4 regions of the Tardiphaga sp. 839_C3_N1_4 genome follow, and region 2 is predicted to be linked to each of the others. Evidence: riboswitches for the same ligand, from Rfam matches in the RefSeq annotation. Region 2 holds a riboswitch; each other region holds the start of a gene.
The links. A riboswitch is a leader RNA that binds a small molecule or an ion and turns the genes downstream of it on or off. The one in region 2 is predicted to bind cobalamin.

Region 1 (3,524 bases), 4.6 Mb from region 2:
GACATGCAGACACGGTTATCTCAGAATCCAAGTTTTGACTCGGGCCAGTCCCGTGGCTTTGGCTGGCAAGGTGAAACCACCGGCTCGGTACCGCAGCGAGCACCGCGCGCGCCGGTCGAGCGCCAGGAACTGCCGCAATATCAGCGCCCGGCCTATAATCCGCAGCCGCAGTATCAATCCCAGGCTTTGCCGCCGCCAATCTCGGCGCCGCAGTCCTATCCGACAGCTCGTCCGGTTGCGTCGGCTGCTCCCGTCAGCGGGGGCGGCAACGGTATGTATACGCCGCCGCCCGCACGCGCGCCGATCGAAACCACCGGCTCTACGGCGCCGCGCTCGGTTGCAGCGACCAACGGCCTTGCCCGTGATGGCGGCACCTCGATCATCGTCGGCACCAGCGATACGCTCGATGGTCTGGCGAAGCGCTACAACGTCTCGTCGGCTGCGATCCTGCAGGCCAACGGCTACAAGGGGCCGCGCGCTCTGTCGCCCGGCCAGTCGCTGATCATTCCGCGCCAGGGCGCCGCGGCAACTCCGGCCGTTGCCGCCGCTCCGAGCAAACCTGCCGTCGGCGCATCGACCACGCATTTCGTCAATCGCGGCGATACGCTGATGAGCATTTCGCGCCGGAACAACGTGCCGGTGGCCGAACTCGCGCGCGCCAATGGTCTGGCGCCGACTGCCCAATTGAAGCTTGGCTCCAAGATCACGGTACCCGGCGCGCGTACGGCCAATGCAGCTCCTGCAGCCGCGCCGCTCGCTGCGCCCGTCGCAGCCGTGACGGCTGCTCCGGCTGGCGCGGTCACGTCCGCTGCTGTGGCCCGTGTTGCTTCTGCCGAACCTGCACAGAAGGCCCGTCTCGCAAGTGCCACGACGACGCCTGAAGAAACCACGCCGGAATCGCCGACTAAAGCCGCTGACGCAACCGGCGCTTTGCCGACGTTCCGTTGGCCGGTGCGCGGCCGCGTGGTCACAGGCTATGGCGCCAAGACCAATGGCAAGTCCAACGACGGCATCAACGTCGCCGTGCCGGAAGGCACGCCGATCAAGGCTGCCGAAGATGGCGTCGTTGCCTATTCCGGCAACGAGCTGAAGGGTTACGGCAATCTGGTCCTCGTTCGTCACTCCAACGGCTACGTCACCGCATATGCCCATGCGAGTGAGCTGATGGTGAAGCGTGGCGAGACCATCAAGCGCGGTCAGGTGATCGGCAAGTCCGGCCAGTCTGGTGAGGTTACTTCGCCGCAGCTTCACTTCGAGATCCGCAAGGGCTCGTCGCCGGTCGATCCGCTGCAGTTCCTCAACGGGGCGTAAGCGCAATCCACGAAGTGTAGTTCGCATTTAAGCAAGCCCGGCCTCGTGCCGGGCTTGATGCGTTTGATCTCGGGGCTACGGCCCACTCCAGCTCCGGCGTCTTCAACGCGCTGCTGCGAGTGGGCAGCTTGCGCACGCAAGCTCGGTTGACTGCCGCGCGATGTTGCCCATATGTGGACATGTCGTGGTTCTTCGGGAAGGTTTGCCCGAAGCTAAGAGGGAAGCCGGTGAGGCGTTAAGCCAAGGCCGGAGCTGCCCCCGCAACTGTAAGCGGTGAGCCGCTGTCCATTAAAGTCACTGAGACCTGCAAAGGTTTTGGGAAGGCCGGACAGCAGCATTGACCCGCGAGCCAGGAGACCTGCCTCGACAACATAAACGTCCTCGGGCGGGGTGTCCCGGTGGTGCGGTTGCGATTCCGCGACTGCCGTCGTGGAATCCAGACGTGTCACTTTGGCCTTTTGCCCCCAATCATTGGGGTTAAGCCATGTCTACTGTGTCAAAGTCTACTTCTTCCAAGTCTTCTGCCAAATCTACGTCCTCGCTTCCTGTTGCTACGTTGGGAACGCCACGGATCGGTCCGCGGCGTGAGCTCAAGATGGCGCTGGAAAGCTATTGGTCCGGTGCAATCGACGAGAATGCGCTGATCGATGTCGGCGTCGGGCTGCGTGCCGCAAACTGGGCACGTCAGAAGTCGCTCGGGATCACGGTTATGCCGTCGAACGACTTCTCATTCTACGATCAGGTACTCGATACCAGCGTCATGGTAGGCGCCATTCCGAAGGTCTATGGCTGGAAGGGAGGAGACGTTTCCTTCGCGACCTATTTTGCCATGGCGCGTGGATCACAAGGCGATGCGCATGACGAGGCCTGCACGCACGGCTCTCATACGCATGATACGTCGCAAGGCGTACCAGCACAGGAGATGACCAAATGGTTTGATACCAACTACCATTTCATGGTGCCTGAACTGGCGCAGGATCAGACCTTCAGTCTCGCATCGCGCAAGCCGATCAAGGAGTACGAGGAGGCGAGATCGCTGGGTTATCAGACACGACCTGTGCTGGTTGGGCCTGTGACCTATCTCAAACTGGCCAAGAGTATGGATGCGTCATTCGACCCGGTGACGCTGCTCGATCGATTGCTGCCGGTTTATGTCGAGGTACTCGGCGAACTGGCCGACAAAGGGGCCGAATGGGTGCAACTGGATGAGCCGTGTCTCGTGCTCGATCTCGATGCACTCGCCCGGCAAGCGCTGCAGCGGACCTACGCTGCCTTTGCAGAAGCGGTCCCGCAGCTCAGGATCATGCTAAACACTTACTTTGGCGAACTTGGCGATAACCTCGATCTGGCCCTGTCGCTTCCCGTCGCCGGACTTCATCTCGATCTGGTCCGTGGATCGGAGCAGTTCGACGAAGTAGCTGCGAAGGCACGGAAGGACCTGATCCTCTCGCTCGGCGTGATCGACGGACGCAATATCTGGCGGTCCGATCTGTCCAGTCTGCTCGATGGGGTGGAGCCCATGGTCGATCTCCTGGGGAGGGATCGCGTTGAGCTCGCGCCGTCCTGTTCGCTGCTACATGTGCCGATTGATCTGGGCCTCGAGACTGATCTCGATCCGGACGTCAAAAGCTGGCTGGCTTTTTCGATCCAGAAGATGGAAGAGCTGGCCGCACTTGGAGCAGCGCTGGCTGGCAGCCGCGCTGATGTCGCTGCAACGCTTGCCGCGTCGGATGCCGCGGCGGCTGCGCGATTGGCATCGTCGAAGATCCACGATCTTGCTGTCGCCAAGCGTGTCGCCGCTGTTGATGCGACCATGCGACGTCGCGGCAATGACTTTGCCACACGTGCGGCCGATCAGCATCGACGCTTCAAGCTGCCGGCATTCCCGACAACGACCATCGGCTCGTTTCCGCAGACCGCGGAAGTGAGAAACGCACGCGGAGCCCATGTCAGGGGTACACTCAGCGATGCCGCCTACAAGACGTTCCTGCAGAACCAGACGGCGAGGGCGGTTCGCTGGCAGGAGAATATCGGTCTCGACGTGCTGGTGCATGGCGAGTTCGAGCGCAACGACATGGTGCAGTATTTTGGCGAGCAACTTTCCGGCTTCGCCTTCACCAAGCATGGCTGGGTGCAGTCCTATGGCTCCCGCTATGTGCGGCCTCCCGTGCTGTTCGGAGACGTGTCCCGGCCGCATCCGATGACCGTCGAAT
Region 2 (3,524 bases):
CCGAGCGTGACGTTGAGCCGTTCGCCGATCGGCACAGACCACAAAGCGAAGATCGAGTTGGTGTCTTGCTGTTTGGCTAGCAGCGGCGTCTGCGGGCCAGCGACAGGCGAGATATTCGTGCTGTAGGTCTGTGCGGTCTCGGTCTGTGTCTTGGCACCATAGACGAGGGAGCCGAATGCGCCGAGCTTCAGGGTCGCCTGATATTCGGCACCGAGACTGTTGCCGACATAATCGGAGATCTTCGAGGTGGTGTTCTGCGGCAACATGTTGGTCTTGTACGTCACTTCATTGAACATTCGCTCGGTGTGGGTGTTCGAGATTGTGACGTTATGCGTGAGAATGCCACCAAATGAATCAATACCCACGCGGCCATAAACGGTTTGGAGGAGTCGCGTGGCCGCGGAAGGCGTGTCCGGGAAGGCACCGGTCGCGTAATCGTAGGCCGAGCGCGTGAACGAGTGGACGATGCCTGACTCAAGCCGAATGCCTTCGCCCGCATCGTAGCCGATGCGCGCGGAGCCGCCGACGCGATCGAAACTGTCGTTTTCGAGATTCGGAAACTTCGCTTCGAGGGCAGGGATGCGGTAGCCGTAACGCGAGAAGCCGTTGCTGTGCTGGCCGCCACCGGTGAAGGCGTAGGACCATGGGCCGTTGGAGCCGGTCAGCGATCCCTGCGTGACGACGGTGCCATAGCTGCCGGCTTCCGTGCGCACATTGACCTGCGCGGGGCCGGAGCCCTTCTTGGTGATGATGTTGACCACACCGCTCATGGCATCGGATCCATAAAGCGCGCTCTGCGGTCCCTTCAGGACTTCAATGCGCTCGATGGCGGAGGGCGTGAACATGGCGAATTCGAAGTCGCCTGATGCGGCCGTGGGATCGTTGACACGGATGCCGTCGATCATCACCAGCGTCTGGCCGGTGTTGCCGCCGCGCAGGCGCACATTCGCCGTGCCGCCGGGGCCGCCGTTTTCCGTGATGTCGAGACCAGGCACGGTGCGCAGCGCATCAACCAGCGAGCCGGGATTGCTGGTCGCGATGGTTTCGCCTGACACGACGCTGATCGAACTGCCGGTGCGATTGAGTTGCTCGGGCGCTCTGTCCGCCGTCACCACGATTTCGGAGAGTTGCTCGGCACTGGACTGCGCATGCGCAGCACTGTGAGAGCAGGACAGAACAACAACGGCCGCAGTGCCTGCGGCCAAATTCCGGATAGTCATTTAACCCCTTCCGTCGACCCACCGTCGAACGAGTGTGAAACTCGTTACCGGCCGGTCTCCTGGCTCGCGGTGGTCTCCCGGTCCGCCTTCCCGAATCTGCGATGCAAATTCAGTGGCTTTGTGGACCCGGAATGGCCGCTTACAGTTGCGGGGGCAGCCGCGGCATAGGGGATATTTCCCCGCACCGCATTCCCGTTTCACCTCCTCGCGGAGGCACCGATAACGACAGACAGGAAGCACAGCACGCCGCGCGGTGCAACAGCCATCGCCGCGTTGCGGACTCTATTGCTCCACCTGTAGCGCGGCGAGCACGTCGTCGGGACGTTCGACCATCATCATGTGGCCCGTGCCCGGCAGAATCACCGTGCGGGCGTTTTTCAATGCGGCGGCGAGGGTCTTGCCGGCCTTGGCGGGAGTCATCATGTCCCGCTCGCCGAGGATGAGCGTGACAGGGATATCGAGCTGGGCCGCAGCGGTCAGCGCATTCTGGTATGTATTGCAGGCGTTGAGATCGGCGAACAGCACGCCCGGCTTTGTGGCTTCCAGCACGCGCTGCGCACCGCTATGCATCCACAACCCCGGCGCGAGGCTGCCGCCGAGCTCGGCGCGAAAGCCGAGACCCCAGATCGACACCATGTCGATGGCGGAATGCTGGTTGGCTTCGGCGTCCTTCAACAGATCCGGGCCGACGGTCATCGTTCCTGCCGTGCCCATCAGATCGAGGCGTGTGATTTTACCGGGATGCCGAGCTGCGGTCTCCAGCGCGATCAGCGAGCCCATGGAATGGCCGATCAGCCGTGCAGTCTTTGCGCCGGATGCGTCGATCAACGCCGCAGTCCAGTCGGCGAGATGGGCGATAGTCGTGAGCGCTTCACCTTTCGAGCGACCATGGCCCGGCAGATCCGGTGCCAGCACGGCGAAGCCGTGATGCGCGAACCAGCGCGTATGCAGCGCCCAGGTCGAGTGATCGAAGCCGGCGCCGTGGATCATCACGACTACGGGCAAGGACGGATCGAATGCGCGGCCGCCATTCGCGAGATAGGTCTCGTGACCGTTGACGGTGAGTTGCATCGCTCAGCCCTTCTGCGAGATGCGCAGCGCCTGCGCGAGGTCATCGATGATGTCATCGGCGGCTTCGATGCCGACGGAGAGGCGGATCAGCTCCTCGCCGATGCCGGCGGCCTTGAGTTGCTCGGCGTCCATCTGCTGATGCGTGGTGCTGCCGGGATGAATGACCAGCGTCTTGGCGTCGCCGACATTGGCGAGGTGACTGGTCAGCTTGAGCGCCTCGATGAATTTGCGACCGGCATTGCGGCCGCCCTTGATACCAAACGAGACGATGGAGCCGGCGCCGCGCGGCAGCAGGCGCTTCGCTAATTGATAGTCCGGATGGTTCTCCAGCGATGGATGCAGCACCCAGTCGACCGCCTTGTTGGCTGTGAGCGCGGCCAGCACCGCATGTGTATTGGCCATGTGGCGCTCCATGCGGATGCCCAGTGTCTCGACGCCTTGCAGGAGCTGGAAGGCATTGGTCGGCGAGAGACACGCGCCGAAATCGCGTAGGCCTTCGGTGCGGGCGCGCATGATGAAGGCGGCATTGCCGAATTGTTCGTCGAAGACGATGCCGTGATAGCCGGCATAGGGTTCGGTCAGGACAGGGAATTTGCCGGAGGCGTGCCAGTCGAAGCGGCCACCATCGACGATGACGCCGCCGATGGCGATGCCGTGGCCGCCGATCCATTTGGTGGCCGAGTTCATCACGATATCGGCGCCGAGCTCGATCGGCCGCGACAGGAACGGCGTCGCAAAGGTGTTGTCGATCAGCAGCGGGATCTTTGCGGCATGGGCGATGTCGGCGACGGCGGGTATGTCGAGCACTTCGAGGCCGGGATTGCCGATGGTTTCGCCGATGATCAGTCTGGTGTTGGGGTTGATCGCAGATTTGAAAGCGTCGAGGTCGCGCGGCTTGACGAATGTCGTGGTAATGCCGAAGCGCGGCAGCGTATGCGCCAGCAAGTTGATGGTGCCGCCATAGAGCGAGGACGACGCCACGATGTGATCGCCGGCATTGAGCAGTGTGGCGATGGCGAGATGCAGCGCTGCCATGCCTGATGCGGTGCACACGGCGCCGACCCCGTTCTCGAGTGCGGCGAGTCGCTCTTCCAGCACCGCCGTCGTCGGATTTGAAATGCGCGTATAGATGTGGCCGGCACGTTCGAGATTGAACAGCGCAGCAGCGTGATCCGAATCCTGAAACACATAGGATGTGGTCTGGTAGATCGGCACGGCCCGCGCGCCGGTGAT
Region 3 (3,524 bases), 2.9 Mb from region 2:
TCGATGATGCCGTTCTTGAAGTCATGGCCGCGCGGATGGCAGGCACACACTTCGTGGCGCTGATGATCGGTGAAGGCGTCGTACTCAAGACCCAGCACATCCATCTCGACACCCGCTGTCACGAGCGCCACCACGGGCCGCTTGTGCTTGGGAATGCCCGGTGTCGTGTGAAGCGCGATGGCGTCCCAGACATCGTCGATGTCGCGCTCATCAATCCTGTGGTTGCGTAGAAAGTCCGCGGCAGCATTCGCGCCATCGACCTCGAAGCGTTCCTCCTTGCTCGCATAAGGCGCCTGCAGGCCCATGTCGTGAAACATCGCGCCGACATAAAGTAACTCGGAATCGACCTTGAGACCCTTGCGCTGCCCGGCGAGCGCGCCGAACAGGAAAACCCGATTGGAGTGATGATACAGAAGATCGCTTTCGGTATCGCGCACCAGTTGATCGACTTGGCGGGCGAGGGCGCTGTCTGGCACTTTGATGCCGGCTATGGTCTTGCTCATGGGATGCTCCTTGCAATCTGGATTGTCATCCACCCTTGTCGCCCCGGCGCGTTGTATCCTCAATCGCCCGGCCACCTTCGAGACTGCCATTCACCCGTGATTTCCTGCCGCAAGACGACTATCTGTTCAGAATGACCTGGGCCTGTCCTCGCCATTGGAATGAAGCCTCACCATGAAGAGCGTTGCCCTCGCGATATTCCCCGGCGTCCAGTCGCTGGATGTGGCCGGTCCGCTCGATGTGTTCATGGAGGCCAATGGCTTCGTCGCGCCGGGCGACGGCTACGACATCACACTTGTCGCTGCAGACTGCGCGCCGCTGCGTGCATCGAACGGCCTGAGGATGTCCGCTGATCTGACGTTCAGTGACGCGGACAAACCCTGGGATCTGGTTCTGATGGCCGGCGGGCCGGGGCTGCCGACGGCTGAAGCCGATCCGCAGCTTACACAGTGGCTGGCCAATGCGGCGCTCCATGCGGAGCGTTATGGTTCGGTGTGCACCGGGGCATTCGCGCTCGGCCATGCAGGCTTGCTCGACGACAAGACGGTGACGACACACTGGCAGAATGCGCCGCTATTGGCGCTGCGTTTCCCCAAAGCGCATGTGGAGTTCGACCGCATCTATAGTCGTGACGGCGCCCTGGTGACGTCGGCCGGCGTCACCGCAGGCATCGATCTGGGTCTTGCTCTGGTCCAGGAAGATCATGGCGCGGAGGTCGCGCTGGCCGTGGCCAAGCGTCTTGTCGTTGTCGCGCAGCGCCAGGGTGGTCAGTCGCAATTCAGTCCCTATCTGGTGCCGCCGGCCGAGTCGGGCTCGCCGATCGCGCGAGTTCATGCCCATGTGATGGCCCATCTGCGCGATGCGCACAGCGTGGACGAACTGGCCGATGTGGCGGGCATGAGCGCGCGGACTTTCGCGCGGACATTCAAGCAGGAAACAAGGATGACTCCGGCGGATTTTGTCGAAGGCGCTAGGATCGACACGGCGCGTAACCGCCTCGAAGGCAGCGATCTGCCGCTGAAAGTCGTGGCTTATGAATCCGGTTTCACCACCGCCGAACATATGCGTCAGGTGTTCGTACGACGGCTCGGCCTGACGCCCAGCCAGTATCGGGCCAGCTTTCGCGCGGTCTGATTCTGCTCAGGCGAGTTGCAGCGAAGAAATCGGATCGCTGGCGGGGAAGCTGTCCATCAGCGCCTCGTTCAGCATCTCGTCGAGCCGGCGCCGGGCGGTCTGCTCCGTCGTCTCGAACGCCGCGAGTGCGCCCGGATGCTCGACGAAAGCGTTGAGTTTGATCCTCTCAGTGGTCGTTACCAGGTTGCGCATCGCATCCTCCATCGGTTGATGACGGTGTTTTGCGCCTCACGGTCCTTTCGGACAACGAATCGCATCGTTCAGAAACGGCCAACGACCCCGCGGTTTCCGCCACGCAAGCGGTTGTCCACTGAACCAACAGCCCTACCGAATTTGTTGCGTTCGGCGCCAATGCTCGCTTGACACTTCACCGCGGGTAACACCAAATGTAGACGTCACGGTCCGCCCTGTCGCAAGACTTGGTGGCTAAGAGGGAAGCCGGTAAAGACGTTGTTTTGCGTCATATTCCGGCGCTGCCCCCGCAACTGTAAGCAGTGAGTCTGTTTCGATCGAAGTCACTGATGCGCAAGCGTCGGGAAGGCTGAAACAGACATTGACCTGCGAGCCAGGAGACCTGCCGCGACACCAGAACGTCCATGGGCGGGGTGTCCCAGCGGTCGCTTGCAGGCAATGCCGGCGGATCTCCGCCGTGTATTTTGCAGCGTCCTTTCGGCCCCAGCCCCCATTGCTTGATGCATCACACGGGGTCTTGCCGATGCCTACTTCATCTTCTGTTTTGTCCAACGGACGCGATGCGGCTCATGCGCCGCTGATTCAACTGTCGCCGGAAACGCTCGCTGCGCCTGCGCGCGAACCCTCAATGCAGATCATCCGGCGCAACGGCACCGTATCTCCCTTCGACGGCAGCAAGATTTCCGTGGCCATGACCAAGGCTTTCCTTGCGGTCGAGGGCCACACGGCAGCGGCGTCGCGCCGCGTCCATGAGGCGGTGGAACAACTGACCGGCGAAGTCGTGGCGGCGCTGACGCGCCGCGTCAGTGAAGGCCGCACCTTCCATATCGAGGACGTCCAGGATCAGGTGGAACTGGCGCTGATGCGCAGCGAGCACCACAAGGTGGCCCGCGCCTATGTGCTGTATCGCGAAGAACGCGCGCGGACCCGCGCCGAGGAACTGGCCGCCAAGCCGGCGCTCGTCTCCACCGCACCGGTGCTGCATGTCACGCTCGCCAACGGCACCCGTGCGCCGCTCGATTCGGCGCGTCTGGCGCTGATCGTCAACGAGGCCTGCGCCGGTCTCGACGGAGTCGATGCCGCCCCGGTGCTCGAGGAAACCCGCCGCAATCTCTATGACGGCATCACGCTGGATGAACTGGCACTGGCCGGCATCATGGCCGCGCGCACGCTGGTGGAGCAGGAGCCGAACTACACCTTTGTCAGCGCCCGCCTGCTCCTCGACAAGCTGCGCACCGAAGTTCTGTCCTTCGTTCACGGCAGCCCGACCCACGCGTCACAGGCCGATATGACGACGCGTTACGCCGAATATTTCAGCGCCTATATCAAGACCGGCATTGCGGCGGAGCTGCTCGATCCCGAACTCGCGCGCTTCGATCTCAAGCGAATCGCTGCCGCGCTGAAGCCGGAAGGGGACCTTCAGTTCCAGTTCCTGGGCCTGCAGACGCTCTATGACCGCTACTTCCTGCATGTGCAGGGCAATCGCATCGAACTGCCCCAGGCCTTCTTCATGCGCGTAGCCATGGGCCTCGCGCTACGCGAGATCGACCGCGAAGCCCGCGCCATCGAATTCTACAATCTGCTGTCGTCGTTCGACTTCATGGCCTCGACGCCGACGCTGTTCAATTCGGGCACGCTGCGTCCGCAGCTGTCGTCCTGCTTCCTCACGACCGTAGCCGACGATCTCGACGGCATCT
Region 4 (3,524 bases), 1.9 Mb from region 2:
TGGCCGAAGAACTGCATGCCTGCCGACGGGGGCAAATTCTGCTTATCGGGCCCCGGCGCCTTCACGAAACGGACCTCAGGACCGAAGGTATTGTCGAGCGCCGCCGGCCCGAAAGTTCCGGCGTGAAACGGGCCCGAAACGAACTCCCAGAACGGCTCGAAATCCTGAAACTGCGCCTTGTCGGGATTGTAATAATGCGCCGCCGTGTAATGCACGTCGGCGGTCAGCCAGACCGTGTTGCGGATACCGGCCGATTTGATGAAGCGCAGGATATCGGCAATTTCCAGCTCGCGGCCCCGCACTGGCCCGTCGCTCTGCGCGATGGCCTCAGACCCGGTTTTGTCGGCGGCATTGTCATAGACGACGAGGCCGATCGGCATATCGGAGGCAATGACCTTCCAGGTCGCCTTCGACGCCATCAAGGCGCGCTTCAGCCAGGCCATCTGCTCCGGGCCAATGAAATACGCATCCGGACCATAGCTCTCCTGCAGGTTCGGGCCGTTGGGCCCGCGATAGCTCCGCTCGTCCAGCATGAAGACGTCGAGATGCGGGCCGTAATTCAGCGTGCGATAGACCCGGCCGGGTTCGGCCGGATTGATAGAGATCGGATACATCTCGTGAAAGGCACGCGCGCCCCGCGCCGCGAGCATTGTGATGTCGCGCTCCTTGTAAGACGACGGCAACTGCTTCGAGAGCGACCAGTTGTTGGTAACCTCGTGATCGTCCCACTGGCCGAAGATCGGCACCTGCGCATTGAATGCGCGGACATTGTCGTCGAGTAGATTGTATTTGTGCGCGGCGCGGAATTCATCGAGCGTTTCGGCGACCTTCGCCTTCTCCGGCACCGTGATGGTGTTCTTCCAGATCGTGCCGTCAGGCAGTTTCGTTTCAGCCAGGATCGGACCATCGGCGTAGATCGTATCGCCGGAATGGATCAGGAAATCTGGGTTGTGCTTGCGCATGGTGGCGAAGGTGACCATGCCGCCATCCTCGGCATTGATGCCCCAGCCCTGCCCGGCGACATCGCCGCCCCAGACAAAGGATACATCGCGGCGATCGGCCGGCGCGGTGCGAAAGCGGCCGATCACAGGTTCGCTGACGATTTCGGGATGCGACAGATCGCGGAATTTGACGCGGTAGAAGATGTCCTGTCCCGCGGGCAGATTATCGAGCAACAGCTTCGCCGTGAAATCGCTCTCGAGCAGCGCCGTGATAACCGGCAACATGCGCACATTGCTGAAGGATTCGGTCGTGGCGACTTCCACCATCATCTGCGCCGGGCGATCGGCGCGCGACCAGATCATGCCGCTGCTCGTCCCGACATCGCCGGACTGCACGCCATGCGACACGACCGGACGATCCTGCGCGCGGCTGAGGTAAGGCATCGCCAGGAAGCTTGCGCCTGTTACGGCTGAGTGCGCGAGGAAGCGGCGACGGGATAAACGTAGTGCCATGGCGAACTCCTGATCCTGGCTCTGGCACCAGTGGCTCTAGGCAGATCGCTTGACGCTGCGATGACAGGTGATGCGCAATATCAACACCCGCCAAAGCAAGCTGCGAATGACTGGCAGCTTGATTGACACATTTGGAAATTTCACCTTAACGTGAATGCGACGGTTCCCCTTCGGGGATCAAAAGGGAATGCGGTGAGGGGGATCCCCCGATTCCGCGGCTGCCCCCGCAACTGTAAGCGGCGAGCCTGCGCCAAGAGCCACTGGGTATTCACCTGGGAAGGCGGCGACAGGCACTGACCCGCGAGCCAGGAGACCTGCCGCCAGTCGTGGTCACACGCGAGCACATTGGGCGGGGTGTCCTGGTGGAAGTCACACTGCCTGTTTGAAAGCGGCGGGGCGACTTGGTTTGCGGTGACGTGCCACGTAACCGCGAGTCCTGTTCATGACCTCCGTTTCTCCAGTCGCATTGAAGCGACATACGCCCTTTCTTTATTCTATTGCTCTCTCCTGCTTGTTGTGTCCGAGTGAAAGCTGGGCACAAGCTGCACAGCCCAGCCAGACGCTCGATCCTGTTGTAGTTCAGCCGTCAGCGACGCCTCAGCGGGCACGCCGCGCCACGAACGGCACTGCATCGCGCGCTGCGCGCTCGCGGCAGCAGCGCAATGTCGCCGCCAATACCGGCGCGCCGGTTGCCACGCCGACAGGCCCTGTCTTCGCAGCGCCGACGCTCAACCTCACCGGCACGACATCCACGGGCAGCCGCCTCGGCCTCACGCGCCTGCAGACGCCGGCCAGCGTCGAAGTGATCTCCGCCGAGACTATGGCCGAACGCGGCCAGCAGAACGTGGTCGATGCCGTCACGCAGAATGCTACCGGCTTTACGGCCATCGGCGAACCCGGCAATGGCGGCATCGCTTTCAGCACCCGCGGCTTCGCCGGAAGTGGCTCCGTCACTTCGCTTTATGACGGCACGCGCCTCTATGTCGGCTCCGGCACGGTGAACTTCCCCTTCGACACCTGGACCGCCGAGAAGATCGAAGTACTGCGCGGCCCGGCCTCCGTCATGTATGGCGAAGGCGCTATCGGCGGCGCCATCAACGTGATTTCGAAATTGCCGCTCTGGGTGCCACGCAACCAGGCTGAAATCTCGCTCGACAGCAACATGACGCGCCGCATCGCCCTCGATAGCGGCGGTCCGGTCAGCAAGGACGTTGCCTATCGCATCGCCGTCACCGGCAACGCGTCCGATGGCTGGGTCGATCGCGACAACACCTCGAACATCGCGCTGCACGCCGCGGTGCAGATCAAGCAGACCGAGGACATCACCTGGACGCTCTCCACCGACTATGGCGACCGCCATCCGTCAAAATATTTCGGCACGCCGCTGATCAATGGCCAGCTCAATGAGGCGATCCGCTTCAAGAACTACAATGTCAGCGACAGCAACATTCGCTATCAGGACAGCTGGAGCCAGGTAAAGACCGAGTGGCAGGTCAGTGACGGCATCACCCTGCGCAACACGCTCTATTACATGTATGCGAAGCGCCACTGGAAGGAGGTCGAGATCTACGGCTTCAACTCCGGCACCGGCCTGATCGATCGCAGCGACTATTTCGAAATCTTCCACCAGCAGCAGCAGATCGGCGACCGCATGGACGCCACCTTCCAGGGCCATCTGTTCGGCATGGTCAACACCTTCGTGGCAGGCTTCGACGTCAACCGCATCGACTTCAAGCACACTAACAATTCGCCCTATGGCGGTACGTCGTCGGTCAATCCATATAATTTCGATCCCGGCCTGTTCAGTAGCCCCGATCCGACGATTCCCGGCTTCAAGAGCGTCGCCAATCAGTACGCGTTCTTCGCGGAAAACCGACTGGCCGTCACCGAACAATTGTCGCTGATCGCGGGCGTCCGCCAGGACCAACCGACCGTCGAACGAACCGACTACCGCAATCCCGCCAACAGCTACACACGGGACTATTCGGCGACATCCTGGCGTGTCGGTGCGGTCTATACCCCCATCCAGAATCTCGCGTTCTACGGCCAGTATTCCACGGCGGCGGATAC

Region 1: linked by a shared signal. The riboswitch ahead of metE (5-methyltetrahydropteroyltriglutamate--homocysteine S-methyltransferase) and the one ahead of AB8A38_RS27580 (TonB-dependent receptor plug domain-containing protein) in region 2 are both predicted to bind cobalamin.
Region 3: linked by a shared signal. The riboswitch ahead of AB8A38_RS13870 (ribonucleoside-diphosphate reductase subunit alpha) and the one ahead of AB8A38_RS27580 (TonB-dependent receptor plug domain-containing protein) in region 2 are both predicted to bind cobalamin.
Region 4: linked by a shared signal. The riboswitch ahead of AB8A38_RS18415 (TonB-dependent siderophore receptor) and the one ahead of AB8A38_RS27580 (TonB-dependent receptor plug domain-containing protein) in region 2 are both predicted to bind cobalamin.

The regions. Positions count from the first base shown of each region.
Region 1 is NZ_JBPWQD010000001.1:1,190,300-1,193,823, reverse strand. It holds gene AB8A38_RS06015 (peptidoglycan DD-metalloendopeptidase family protein) at 1-1,311, shown strand, start outside; cobalamin riboswitch at 1,480-1,691, shown strand; gene metE (5-methyltetrahydropteroyltriglutamate--homocysteine S-methyltransferase) at 1,796-3,524, shown strand, end outside.
Region 2 is NZ_JBPWQD010000001.1:5,765,088-5,768,611, forward strand. It holds gene AB8A38_RS27580 (TonB-dependent receptor plug domain-containing protein) at 1-1,220, opposite strand, end outside; cobalamin riboswitch at 1,253-1,456, opposite strand; gene AB8A38_RS27585 (alpha/beta fold hydrolase) at 1,503-2,291, opposite strand; gene AB8A38_RS27590 (O-acetylhomoserine aminocarboxypropyltransferase) at 2,295-3,524, opposite strand, start outside.
Region 3 is NZ_JBPWQD010000001.1:2,888,157-2,891,680, reverse strand. It holds gene AB8A38_RS13885 (HD domain-containing protein) at 1-503, opposite strand, end outside; gene AB8A38_RS13880 (GlxA family transcriptional regulator) at 676-1,635, shown strand; gene AB8A38_RS13875 (hypothetical protein) at 1,642-1,827, opposite strand; cobalamin riboswitch at 2,017-2,231, shown strand; gene AB8A38_RS13870 (ribonucleoside-diphosphate reductase subunit alpha) at 2,351-3,524, shown strand, end outside.
Region 4 is NZ_JBPWQD010000001.1:3,855,554-3,859,077, forward strand. It holds gene AB8A38_RS18410 (alkaline phosphatase D family protein) at 1-1,454, opposite strand, end outside; cobalamin riboswitch at 1,598-1,790, shown strand; gene AB8A38_RS18415 (TonB-dependent siderophore receptor) at 1,897-3,524, shown strand, end outside.